3 regions of the uncultured Flavobacterium sp. genome follow, and region 1 is predicted to be linked to each of the others. Evidence: riboswitches for the same ligand, from Rfam matches in the RefSeq annotation. Region 1 holds a riboswitch; each other region holds the start of a gene.

Region 1 (4,464 bases):
GAATTAACCGCGACAGTTTCTAATCTTGGCGGTTTAGGCGGTTACGGAGCTTATACTTTAACTCCGCAGGAAATTTATGAAGCAGACAAACAAATAAAAGCAGCCACGAATAAACCCTATAATATTAATCTTTGGGTTTCAGATCATGATATTCCCAATGGCGGTTTAACCGATGAAGAATTTGAAAAAACAAAAGCGCTTTTCAAACCTTATTATGATGAAGTTGGGATTCCGTTACCGGAAAAACCAGCACCATTTCAATCAAGATTTGAGAATCAATTACAAGTCATTTTAGATGTTCGTCCAAAAGTTTTCAGCTTTATGTTTGGCGTTCCTTCGGATGATGTTTTAGAACAATGTCGAAAATTAGGAATTGTAACAATAGGAGTTGCCACAACACTTGATGAAGGTATTTTTCTGGAAAGTAAAGGCGTTGATATGATTATCGCTTCGGGTTTTGAAGCAGGCGGACACCGACCTTCTTTTTTGGCTTCAGCCGAATCATCCTTAACTGGAACTTTTGTTTTACTGCAATTAATGCGCGAGAAAATAAAAATACCAATCATTGCCGCCGGCGGAATCGCAAACGGAAAGGGAATCGCAGCAGCTTTGACATTAGGCGCAAGCGCAGTCCAAATTGGGACAGCATTTTTAGCAACCGATGAATCGAATGCATTACCAATTCATAGAGAAATGTTATTTTCGGATGCAGCAAAATACACAACACTTTCGCGTGCTTACACCGGAAGACTCGGACGAGGAATCACAAGCCGAATTGCAAAAGATATAATCGGGAAAGAATCAGATGTTCTGCCTTTTCCGTTACAAACTACTTTTATATCTCCATTACGAAAAGCAGCGCTCGATCAACAAAAATGGGATATGATATTATTCTGGGGCGGACAAATTTCGCCAATTTTAAAACACACAAAAGCCAAGGATTTGATGCATTCTTTAATTGAAGAAACTACAGCTTATTTTGAAGGTTTGAAGTTATAGCTATTTCTTGTGCAAACAATAGCGCGACAAACCCGACAGGTTTTCAAAACCTGTCGGGTTTAAACGGGATGCAAACAGATGCGATAATATCACTATAATACAAACTCATTTCAAAATCGGAATGAGTTTTTTTGTGCTTTTTCTGCAACATAAAAATCATATTTGATGTTTTTCATCAATCAGGTGTATGAATTATTGTTATAAAATAAGAAAAATTCAAAATATTTTTTTTAATGGTAAATGTTTGTTTTACAGTAATTTATAACATGAAAAATAAGCTTTTGAAATAATTTCTGAAAAAATATTCTTAAACTATACTAATTTTATAGAATTAGTATATATATTTGTATCACAGAAAACTTCTGTATGATACTTATCCAGAAAGACTGAGGGAATAGGCCCAGTGATGTCTTAGCAACCTGTTACCGAATAAGGTGCTAAATCCTTCCTGCCTTGCGGGACAGATAAGAAAGATTTCCTCAAAATCTGAATAAGATCATTAATGTTAAAACCTTTTTATTTTTTAAAATGAAAACAGACTCAACTTTATACGCGGCTTATGAATTTTTGAATTCAATTTTTGATGCAAATAGTATTGCTGTTTTCCGAATGCGAAAGCATTAAACTCTATCCAATTTCCCTTTTAAATAGCATTTGCTAAAATCCATTTTACATTGGGTTAAAGGAATTCCTTTGTCTAATTTCAACTAAAATATAAATCTTATTATCACTTAAAAATCAAAACAAAATGAAGAAAATACTATTAGGCTTCGCTTTATTTCTTGGAGTTTCACAAACTCAGGCGCAAGACACCAGCTTGCAATTAAAAGGAACTGTTGTAGATACGGTTGCGCAATATGTATATCTGCAGAAATTCCACAATAAAATGTTTACTACAATTGATTCGGTAAAAGTAAAAGACGGAAGTTTTAGTTTTAAAACCAAAGTAAAAACTCCCGAATTATACGGTTTAAGCGTAAATACAGAAGATAGTCCTTTATATATATTCCTTGAAAAAGGTCCAATAACAGTAAAATTAAATCCAAAGAAATACTATAGTGGATCTGTAGTTGAAGGTTCTGAATCTCAGAATTTATTCGAAACCTACAGAAAATCAAAAGATGTAGAAATCAGTAAATTCATTACAGAAAACCCTAAATCTATAGTTTCTGCTTATGTGTTGTACAGAAATTGGTCGTACAGATTAACACCGGAACAAATTACTCAAAACATTGCTTTGCTTGATAAAAGCCTTCAAAGTACCACTTACGTGAAAGAATTAAAAGAACTGGTTACCGTTTTGAACGGATTGGCGGTTGGAAAAAAAGCCCCCGATTTTACCAGCACTAATCCAGAAGGAAAACCAGTTCGCTTTTATGAAAATTTAAAAGGCGGTTATACTTTAGTTGATTTCTGGGCTTCATGGTGCGGACCTTGCCGAAAAGAAAATCCAAATATCGTAGCGGCTTACAAAGAATTTCACGATAAAGGATTCAACATTATCGGAATCTCTTTGGATAAAAAGAAAGAAAACTGGATCAAAGGTATTCAGGACGATAATTTGACCTGGACACACGTTTCGGATTTACTTTTCTGGAATAGCGCCGTTGCTAAATTATATGGTGTAAGAGCAATTCCGGGGAATTATTTAGTGGATTCAAAAGGAATTATCGTAGCAAAAAATCTTCACGGAGAAGAATTGCAAACGACGCTTAAAGCACTTTTAGGACAAGCAAATTAATTTTTTAAACACATAGAAACATAGTTTTTCATTATCTAGAGAGGCGTTTTAACAAATCCTGAAACTTCGGGAGAAGCCTCGTATGTAACTCGACAAAGAAAATTTTACCGCAAAGTTCACAAAGGATTACGCAAAGTTTTGTGAATTATGCTTTGCTTTAAGAACACAAAGGGATTGTGTTTAAAGCTTAATTTAATGATATGGAGCTTTGGGACTATGTGTGAAAATCTAGATTTTTTCAAACATCTTTTATTTAGAATAGAATCTATGTTTCTATGTGTTTAAAAATGCAAACAATAATAAATTTAGTTAATTTAAATGATAAGGAAATGAATGCTATTGAGACAGAAACGAAACCAATTGAATTGGAGTGTTATTTTTCTAAATTCAGAGAAAACACAGTAGGCGTAGATCACACTTTTAAATCGGTTTATGGAAAACAGAATTTGCTGTATGCAGATTGGGTTGCCAGCGGAAGATTATACGTTCCGATTGAGGATATTATGCTTAATAAAATTGGTCCAATGATTGCCAATACGCATTCACTTTCAAGTCAAACCGGAAAAACTTCGACTTATGCTTATCAATATGCTAGAGATGTCATAAAAAAATCTGTTAACGCCAGCGAATCTGATGTTTTGGTTACAACCGGAACCGGAATGACGGCGGCTTTATCAAAATTGCAAAGAATAATGGGTTTGCGAGCGAATGATGATAATGATAAACCTGTTGTTTTTATCACGCACATGGAGCATCATTCGAATCAGGTTTCGTGGTATGAAACGAATGCCGAAGTTGTGATTCTGCATCCTGATGAAAATAATTTAGTTGACCCAAATGTTCTTTCGGAAGAAATTAAAAAATATGCTGACAGAAGTATAAAAATAGGTTCGTTTACGGCTTGTTCGAATGTTACAGGAATTATTACGCCTTATCATCAATTAGCCAAAATCATGCATGAAAACGGCGGACTTTGTTTTGTTGATTTTGCTGCTTCGGCGCCATATGTCAAAATCGATATGCATCCAAAAGATCCAGAACAGCAATTGGATGCAATTTTCTTTTCGCCTCATAAATTCTTAGGCGGACCAGGAACGTGTGGAGTTTTGGTTTTTAATGAACAATTATACAAATCTGATTTTCCGGATAATCCCGGCGGAGGAAATGTAAAATGGACCAATCCGTTAGGGAAATATTGTTATAGCGAGGTCATAGAAGTTAGAGAAGATGGTGGGACGCCAGGCTTTCTACAAGTAATAAGAACTGCCTTAGCTTTAGAATTAAAAGACAAAATGGGAGTTTCAAACATTAAAAACAGAGAAAAAGAATTGCTTGATCTTTGTTTTTCAAGACTTCAAAAAATAAAAGGTTTATCTATTTTAGGAGACCTTAAAACGGATAGAATAGGTTGTGTTTCTTTCGTAATCGAAGACATTCATTATAATCTTATTGTACGACTTTTAAACGATCGTTTCGGAATTCAGGTTCGTGGCGGTTGGTCTTGTGCGAGTACTTATGCGCATTATCTTTTCAATATAAATGAGAAAAAATCAGCGATAATTACAAACGAACTTTTAGAGAAAAATCAAACTAATAAACCAGGTTGGGTTCGTTTATCATTGCATCCAATTATGACAAATGATGAAGTTTCTTTTGTTTGTGATGCAATTGAACAAGTTGCTTTACATTCTAAAAAATGGCAGAAAGATTATGAGTATAATTCG
Region 2 (4,464 bases), 3.6 Mb from region 1:
AAACCCTGCTTTAACCAATGTAATTGAATCGGGTTTTAATTCTTCTTCTAAAACAATATAGTTTTCATCTGGATTATTCAAATCATATTTTACTTTATAAAACTTGTCTACAAGATCATAATCTCTACTGGAAACTTCAGATAAAACTTTTTTATCTGTATAAAAATAATATCTCAAAGAACTAGTTTTACCTGCATGTTTAATTCTAGTTGCCAGTGCAATTGTTTCTCCTTTAAAAGTCTTCTTGTATTCATTATATTCATCGCCTTTTTTATTTGAAAAAAAGACAGACAAAAATATTAGTCCAATAAAAGTTATTCCTATAAGCCCCTTGATTTTATCTATATCTCCTTTATTTTCTGTCATTTTTATTTTTCAATGGAATTTTTTAAAATCATTCATAAAAATAGTCCGACTTCGGCATTTTTTTTATTCCCTCTTTTTTATGTAAAATTCCCCAAATCATATTATATAGATCTAAAAAAGGTTTTGCGTTTTTATCATTCTTATCGCTAGTAAAACCTGTATTATAACTCACAAGTTTATTTTTTCCATTTGCCTTAATTAATATACTTTGCAAAAAACCAGGATCTGTGATTACAATATTGTTCTTGTCATTTGGTTCAAATTTTGTTGGCATTTTTAAAAAATTGCATTTCAAAATGAGCGAATATATTTTCTCCTTTTCTTCCTTTGTTAACTTTACTTTTACTATTTTTTCCCCTCTTATATATTTTCTATGAAAATTATTATTCTGAGAATTATAATAATCATTTCCTCCATCTTCAATCACAAAATAAAAATCGGTGGGTATTTCTTGTCTGAATACTATTGAAGGTTTTCTACTGAAACCAAATAACCCAAAAAGCACAAACACAACTATTATTATTTTCAATTGCTTCATTTTTTAATCGTTTTAAAAATAAATTCTTAAAACTTTGAACCTATTTATATTTCGTTCCTCCGGAACTTTTTGAAGAGCTTGCGTTTTAAATTATTTCCCATGCATCATATAAAGAACTTTACCGTTTTTTGCTGAAATTTTAATATCAAACACACCTCCAAAACCAATTTTATTAAAAGCGCCTTCAATATGCCAAATAGAATCATTTTCTATTGTTACTGTATAAGGTCTTTGGTCTTCTATTTGATCTTTACCATATGATTCAAATAAAATAGGTTCCGCAATTCCAACAGCTGTTTCTTCTTTGGTAACTAAACAATCTTCACATTTAATTTTTTTCTGAAAAACTGTATTAGTCGTATAATTACAGCTTACAAATATTAAACTAATCAAAAGCAAAATCTTCTTCATACTTATTGAAAAACTACTAAAGAAATTAAGCAAAAACCGGTGCAACTCGTGGCTTATAATCCTTCGCAACTTCAGCAATTAATCTGATGTGATCCGGAGTTGTTCCGCAACAACCGCCAATTATATTGATTAAATTATCATCTAAATATTCTTTGATGAGTGCCTGAGTTTGTTCTGGTGTTTCATCGTATTGCCCGAATGCATTTGGTAATCCTGCATTTGGATGTGCCGAAACATTAAAACTTGTATGTTGTGCTAATGTTTTTAAATACGGTTTCAACAAATCGGCTCCAAGAGCACAATTGAATCCTACACTCAATAATGGAATATGTGATACTGAAATCAAAAACGCTTCAACCGTTTGCCCAGAAAGTGTTCTTCCTGAAGCATCTGTAATCGTTCCTGAAACCATAATTGGAATATCAAGATTACGTTCGTCTTTTACTTCTTCAATTGCAAAAAGTGCTGCTTTTGCGTTTAAAGTATCAAAGATTGTTTCTACCAAAAGTAAATCGCAACCTCCATCCATTAAGGCTTCTACTTGTTGTTTGTACGCAATTCGTAAATCGTCAAATGTTACGGCTCTGTAACCCGGATCGTTTACATCTGGTGACATACTTGCTGTACGGTTTGTTGGACCAATTGAACCGGCTACAAAACGTGGTTTGTCTGGATTTTTGGCTGTAAATTCATCGGCCACTTCTCTTGCGATTTTAGCCGATTCGTAGTTTAGTTCATAAACCAATTCTTCCAGGAAATAATCGGCCATACCAATTGTGGTTCCTGAAAATGTGTTGGTTTCTACGATGTCTGCACCCGCTTCATAATAAGCGGCGTGGACATCGCGAATTGCTTGTGGTTGTGTTATGGATAGTAAATCGTTGTTTCCTTTTAATGGATGCGGGAAATCTTTGAAACGCTCTCCACGAAAATCTTCTTCGGAGAAATTATAGCGCTGCAACATTGTTCCCATTGCTCCATCAAGGATTAGGATATTTTTTTTTATTGCTTCCTGAATTGTTATTGACATATCTTTTGGCTTTTAGCAACTAAGACACTAAGGTTCTAAGTTGCTAAGTTTTTATTTAATTATAATTTTCGCTTTAAAAACCTGTCGGTTTTAATACGATTTTGATTCACATTAATTCCAAGAATTCACTTTTGTTGGCTCATTAGCCCCGATTGAAGTGGAAATCCTTTTGCTTTTTTCTTTAAAAAGCAAAAGATTGCAACAAAAAGCGGGAACGATTGACGGCAAAAATGCGCCAATGATTCGCTCATAATACCAAAGTGAATTCGGTAAAATTATATTGTAAGTTGTCAGGAAGTGTTTTGAGAAATACTTTTATGTATTTGTGTTATCTATCTTAGATACTATGATTAGTACAAAGTAGAATGTAGCACCTTCTTTATGATAAAGGGTTGCTAAGGTTTCATTGGGTCTTTCCCTCCGCCTTTCGTGATAACTTTCAGTAATTTTAAGAACACTGCAAAGTAAAGACATAACCTGAACAATTGCAAGTTTTTTTTAAGTTTCTGAGTTGCTAAGATTCTGAGTTTCTAAGTTTAAAATTTTATTTGTGTTTTGCTAATGCTTTTTGAAGAATTTCATTTCTTCTTCACGATCTATAAATTCGTTATTCTCAGCTTATTTAAAGTTCAATTTTGATTTTTTGTTTTGATAGATTTTCAAACAAATATTACATTTTCTTTTATTTATAATAGGCTATTTCAAAATTTTGAACCTGATTTAAGTAGAAATAATTTGTAATTAATTTTTCTAAAATATTAATTTTCTCCTGAAGCTTTTCGGCTCTTTCAGTTGCTCTTTTTTTATTATATCTGCGATCTTCTTGATAATCTACATTTTGACTTTCTTCATCCGAAACATATTGAATCAACGTTTTGATATATAAATCTTTCTGTTTTTGAAAATTATACTTCTTTTCAAAATATTCTTTTCCTTTTGTTAATTGATAAATAGAATATTCTGCAGAAGCATTTAGCCTTTTATGTTGATGTCCGTAATAAGTTCCGCTATAATTTAGACCTTCGTAAAGTCCGTTTACTGCACGATACAATTGAATTAGTTTTTCTCTTTCTGATTTGAATTTTCCTTCTCCATTTTTTTGCTTGAGATAATACGCATATATTAAACAAAAATTATCTCTGCCGGCTTCACTACTAAAGGTTATGGATTTTTCTTTTCCGTCTTGATTAATATAATTTTCCCATAGTTTACCTGCATATGATTCATTGGGACTTGAAGGAAATTCTGCTTTGAATACCGGAAATAGTATTTCAATTTTATTTAATTCATTTTTAGAAATTATTAATGAATCATTCCCTTCCTCGCTATAAATAACTATCTTTTTATTTTCAAGTTTTGGATTATCATTTAAATGAGGCAGACATTTATTGGTGGTAACTTCTATATCCTTTTTGATAATTGTTTCACTTTTAGGTTTATCACAACCAAGGAGAAAAACAAATAAACCCAATAAAAGAAAACTGCAATTTTTCATTTAATTTGCTTTTGATCTTAAACAATTATTTTTTCTTACTTGCTTTTGCAAACGGATTAAATTCTAAGCAAAGCTCTAACCAAAATGCTAAATCCTGACTTTTTTGCCAGCCATTTTCTGTAACAAAAATGTAGTTTTTCATTGGTCTTTCTGCATTTGGCATTGGTAAAACATCGTCTCTTTCTATTGCTTTTGCATACGCTTTATCATCAATTCGGCATAACAAAAGATTCTCTCCAATTTGTTTGTCAATACGAGTTCCGCAACACAATTTATTATCTACCATAAATACGATACCGCCAAACATTTTCTTTTCGAAAAAATCGGACTCTTTGTGTTGGAGATATGTTCGGATTCTTTGTGCGTTATTTTCGTCGAAAGCCATTTTTTTAAAGGTTCTGAGGTTCTGAGTGACTAAGGTACTAAGTTTAAAACCTATTTAGTAGTTGGTTTATATTTTGAGAATATTTCCATCACTTCTTCATGATCTATAAATTCGTGATTCTTTGCTTGTTTGAGTCCAGTTTCAATTTCTTCTTTTTCTTCTTTAGATAAATCTTCAAACCAATCTTGCATATCTTTTTTTTAGTTTACGTAATAAAGATAGAAATAAAAAAGCTCAAA
Region 3 (4,464 bases), 3.6 Mb from region 1:
AATATTGGAACTATTTTGTTTTTAATTAAGGCTGTGTAAGGCTTGTGGAAAGTACTTAAATCCTGACCAATGATTGAAATTACCGAAACATTATCTGTTACTGTAATTTGGTTTACATCTTTAGAATAAAAGTCGTTTTCAAACTCTTTCTCTAATTCTACCATTGCAAGAGTTGCTTTATCTTTAGCCACAACCAATCCGATTCCTCTTTCTGAAGAACCTTGAGAAATGATACTTACACTGATATTATGATCGCCCATAACTTTAAAAATACGAGCATCAACTCCTGATTTTCCAAGTAATCCACGACCTTCAAGATTTACCAAAGAAACATTTTCCAAAACAGAAAGTGTTTTAATTCCTTCTTTAGCAGAATCTGAGGTAATTAAAGTTCCGCGGTTTTCATGATTGAAAGTATTTAAAATACGAAGCGGAATATTTTTTTCTAATAATGGAATTATCGTTTTAGCGTGCAGAATTGTTGCTCCAAAATTGGCTAATTCATTCGCTTCATTAAATGATAAGTATTCGATTTTTTTAGCATCGGCAACCAAATCAGGATTTGCGGTATAAATTCCGTCAACGTGTGTAAAGTTTTGAAGTTCTTCGGCATCTAAATAATTAGCAATTAACGAAGCGGTATAATTACTTCCATTTCTTCCTAATGTTGTTGTGTCGTTGTTGTTATTTGAACCAATAAAACCTGTAACGATATTAACTGTTTCTCCGTTATGTAATTTGAAATAGTTGATTACATTTTTCTTTGAAAGTTGTTCTAAAGGCTGCGCATCACCAAATTTCGAATCGGTTTTTAGCAATTCTCTTGTATCAACAAAATTTGCAGGAATCCCTTTTTCAACCAAAATTGAAGTTAATAATTTAGCCGAAAGCAATTCGCCTTTAGATAAAATCTGATCTTTAATTTTATTGCTATAATCTCCAATCAGGCTTACTCCTTCAAAAAGTTTATCTAAAATATTAAACTCTTCTGATAAATCAACTTGCGGATAATCTGAAGTTTGATATGCTTTAAAGCTTTCTAATAAAGGTTTGTAATTTCCGTTTTTAGCAGCTATTCTTAAAATATCTTCTAATTCATCAGTTGCATTTCCGCGGGCAGAAACTACTACGGCAATTTTTTCGCCTTGATTTACTTTATCTAAAATGATTGAAACTACCTTACTAAGTCCTTCTCCGTTTGATAACGATTTGCCTCCAAATTTTAATATTTTCATTTTATTTTTCTATTGTTTCTGCCTTAAAAATATCGGCAAGTAAATGATCTAATTGTTTGTACTCGATTAAAAAAGCGTCATGTCCGTGAACTGAATCTATTTCGCTGTAAAAAACATTGTCTTTGAACTTTTTTAGGTCCTGAAAAGTTTCCCGATTTTCTTTTGGTGTAAAAAACAAATCCGAATTGATTCCAATAATATGAATCGCTGCATTTGTTCTTGACATTAAAGTTTCAAAATCGTCACTATTTCTGGTAATATCTATGGTTTTAAGCAATTGGTTCATCAATTTATACGATGCCAATTGGTATCTCTTTTGTAGTTTTTCACCGTGATGTGCCAACCAGCTTTCTATATTAAAAACAGAAAGATTGGCATTGATTGTACGCTGAAATTTTTCTTTGAATGATTCAGGAGATCTGTAACATAACATTGCGTGAATTCTGGCGTCTTCTATTGGTCTTGAAGAATTATTCAGAATCTGCTCTTGCAAATAGCAATTAGCAATCATCCAGTCTGTAGATTTCCAGTCTGTCGCAATGGGAATTAGGTTTTGAGTAATATTAGGTTCTAATGCAAGAATTTCCCAGGCGATTCCTCCGCCAACAGAACCTCCAATAATGGTGTTCACTTGGCTAATATTTAAAGCTTCTAAACCTTTTATAAAAATTCGGGCAATATCTCTCGTGGTAAAATCCAGATAATTTTCAATTATAAACGAATCGTTTCCATTTCCCGGAACATCAAATGCCAGAATGGTATATTTTTGGGTATCGATTGTTTTTTCTTCGCCAATTAAATCATTCCACCAACCATTTTCTCCAGTTACCTCAGCGTTTCCTGTCAAAGCATGATTAACCAAAACTATAGGCGCGCTATGCAATGGCAAACCAGAAAGCGTAAAACTTAACGGTAATGAAAGATATGTTGCACCACTTTCGGTGATGAAATCTTGAATTATAATGGGACTTGGTATATTTTCCAATTTCAAATCTTTTTATTAATTGATTTGTATGTGGAAATATTAGAAAGAAAGTACTAGAGTGAAACTAGAAAATTCTTGTTGTTATCTTTCCACGTTTGGGCGTGGTAGAATGCAGCACCTTCTTCGATTTAACGAAGGGTTGCTAAGGATTCATCGGGTCTAATCCCTCGTCCTTTCTTTATAACATTTCAATACGTTTTTGAACTTAAAGGTGCAAATTAACTACTTATTTCTTAAACTAACAAATTTTATCGAAACTGATTCTGCAATTTCTTAAAGATAATTCAACCAAAAACTATTATACGCAAAAAATTACCGAACAATTTGCTCAGTAAAATTAAGCAGGTATTACCTTAATTTATGAGTGCTTTTCAAGTTAGATGAAAAGAGTTTCATTTTCTTTTGAATACATCAAAAACAATAATGAATTTGGTGCTTTTGTCTCCGCTTTTTTATCTGTTTCAGTTATTCCAAAACTTGGGTGGATTAACTCGTTTACCGGCGGTGGATTATTTCTTTCGATTTTGCTTCTGAAAAGTTTTTTTCTTAAGTAGTTTATTGTGCTCATGATATTTAAGTTTAAGTTAGTTTGCGTATTTTAATCTTTACTATTTATTTAATTCTTTGTTATGGTAACCAAATGGAATAAAAAAACCCTTTTGGATTTTTAATACCAAAAGGGTTTAAGTTTTTTACAACTTATATATACTTTTAGTATCAACAGACGCATACACAAATACGTGCGACGTTAAACATCTTGTTCATCTGTAGGGATTTATTCATCTTTGATTTACTTGCTATTTTAAAAAAATCTTGCATTTGTTTGTCTTTAAAAGCTTCTCGAAACTGCCGAATTATTTTTACTTATTTTTTCTCTTCAAAATCAATAAGATATAAAATTTATCAACGGTTTTATTCGATCAACATTACTATAATTTAGAAAACTAAATTTATCTTCTTGGTGTTTTTGAGGTATTACAAATGTGCGAATATTTTTTCAATTACGCAAGTGAGGATCAACAAATTAATCTTAAAAAACGTTAAAAAACATCATTTTAACGTTAAAAAACATCTTACAAAATTGCCTTTTGTTAAAATGAACGTTAAAACCTACAAAAAATACGTTACAAATTTTCCTGTTTCAAAATATCAAAGAACAACTAACTACTATTAAAAGCCACTTACAACCAAACTGCTTCTTTATTTTTAATTTTTTCAGCCACTTTCAAAATGTCAGTAATTACTCCTCTTGAAATAGCTTGTTTGCATGCCGATGCACTTTGAATTACGATTGGAACATCTGCATAAGATTGGGTATAAATTTCGAAAATGGTATCAGATCCTTTTAGCTGACCAATTGCTGACGTAACAGGTTCTGAAATTAATTTAACTTCTAATGTATTTTTTTCTACATCGAATTCTCCTACATATCTTAATACATGATTATCCGCTTGTGTTATTTTTGCAATTTTGAATGATTTATCAACTGCCTCTTTATTAAGAATGCCATTTTTTTCTAAATGTTCTTCTCTAAGCAAAGAATCGATTTTTATATCTGATAAATCAAAATCCTTCCCGATTTCTCTCGTCAAAATCAGTAGTTTTCTGGCTGTATCATTTCCGGATAAATCTTCTTTAAAAGTCGATCGCATTAATCCGAGTAAACTCGCGTCTTTTAAAAGCGAAGAAAAAGTAGCTTCTTCTGTAGAAAATCGGTTAAAGACATAACTCAGATTATCCGAAAAAACACCGCGAATCTTTGTAATTTTCTCTCCCGAATAATACAAATCTCTTAAGGTTTGTAAAACAGGAAAACCGGTATCAACCGATGTTTCATACAAAAATTCTTTGTCATACTTTTTAAGATTCGCCCTAATCTCTTTGTATAAATCGATTGGCAATGTATTGGCTTTTTTATTTACCGCCACAATATTAAATCCGTTTTCGATCAACGTATTATAATGATGAATAAGTTCGTCACTTGCAGTTGCATCAACCGCGATTAGATTCTCAAATTCATTTTCTTTGGCAAATGCAATAATATCCTGCACTTTAAAAGGAACGGCCAATTCCAGAAAATTGGTCTCCCATGCATATCCAACGCCTTCTTTCTCGAAAAAAGCTACTGTTGAATTTGTGATAATCGGAAAATGAAAGTCTACATTTTTACTTTCGAGAAAAAACTCCTGACTTTCTATAATTTGATTGATCAAAGTACTTCCGATATTTCCAATTCCAAAAAGG

What was found. Region 1 has a riboswitch for S-adenosylmethionine ahead of WN975_RS07395 (TlpA disulfide reductase family protein). Riboswitches for the same ligand answer to the same signal wherever they lie in the genome.
Region 2: linked by a shared signal. The riboswitch ahead of WN975_RS22180 (homocysteine S-methyltransferase family protein) and the one ahead of WN975_RS07395 (TlpA disulfide reductase family protein) in region 1 are both predicted to bind S-adenosylmethionine.
Region 3: linked by a shared signal. The riboswitch ahead of WN975_RS22080 (alpha/beta fold hydrolase) and the one ahead of WN975_RS07395 (TlpA disulfide reductase family protein) in region 1 are both predicted to bind S-adenosylmethionine.

The regions. Positions count from the first base shown of each region.
Region 1 is NZ_OX638201.1:1,718,789-1,723,252, reverse strand. Features, by position in the region: gene WN975_RS07400 (nitronate monooxygenase) at 1-999, shown strand, start outside; SAM riboswitch class I at 1,370-1,470, shown strand; gene WN975_RS07395 (TlpA disulfide reductase family protein) at 1,748-2,740, shown strand; gene WN975_RS07390 (aminotransferase class V-fold PLP-dependent enzyme) at 3,070-4,464, shown strand, end outside.
Region 2 is NZ_OX638201.1:5,308,482-5,312,945, reverse strand. Features, by position in the region: gene WN975_RS22195 (hypothetical protein) at 1-366, opposite strand, end outside; gene WN975_RS22190 (hypothetical protein) at 395-904, opposite strand; gene WN975_RS22185 (NTF2 fold immunity protein) at 995-1,315, opposite strand; gene WN975_RS22180 (homocysteine S-methyltransferase family protein) at 1,341-2,345, opposite strand; SAM riboswitch class I at 2,671-2,784, opposite strand; gene WN975_RS22175 (hypothetical protein) at 3,028-3,840, opposite strand; gene WN975_RS22170 (TfoX/Sxy family protein) at 3,866-4,225, opposite strand; gene WN975_RS22165 (hypothetical protein) at 4,276-4,416, opposite strand.
Region 3 is NZ_OX638201.1:5,287,583-5,292,046, reverse strand. Features, by position in the region: gene thrA (bifunctional aspartate kinase/homoserine dehydrogenase I) at 1-1,235, opposite strand, end outside; gene WN975_RS22080 (alpha/beta fold hydrolase) at 1,237-2,220, opposite strand; SAM riboswitch class I at 2,299-2,407, opposite strand; gene WN975_RS22075 (hypothetical protein) at 2,597-2,788, opposite strand; gene WN975_RS22070 (aspartate kinase) at 3,402-4,464, opposite strand, start outside.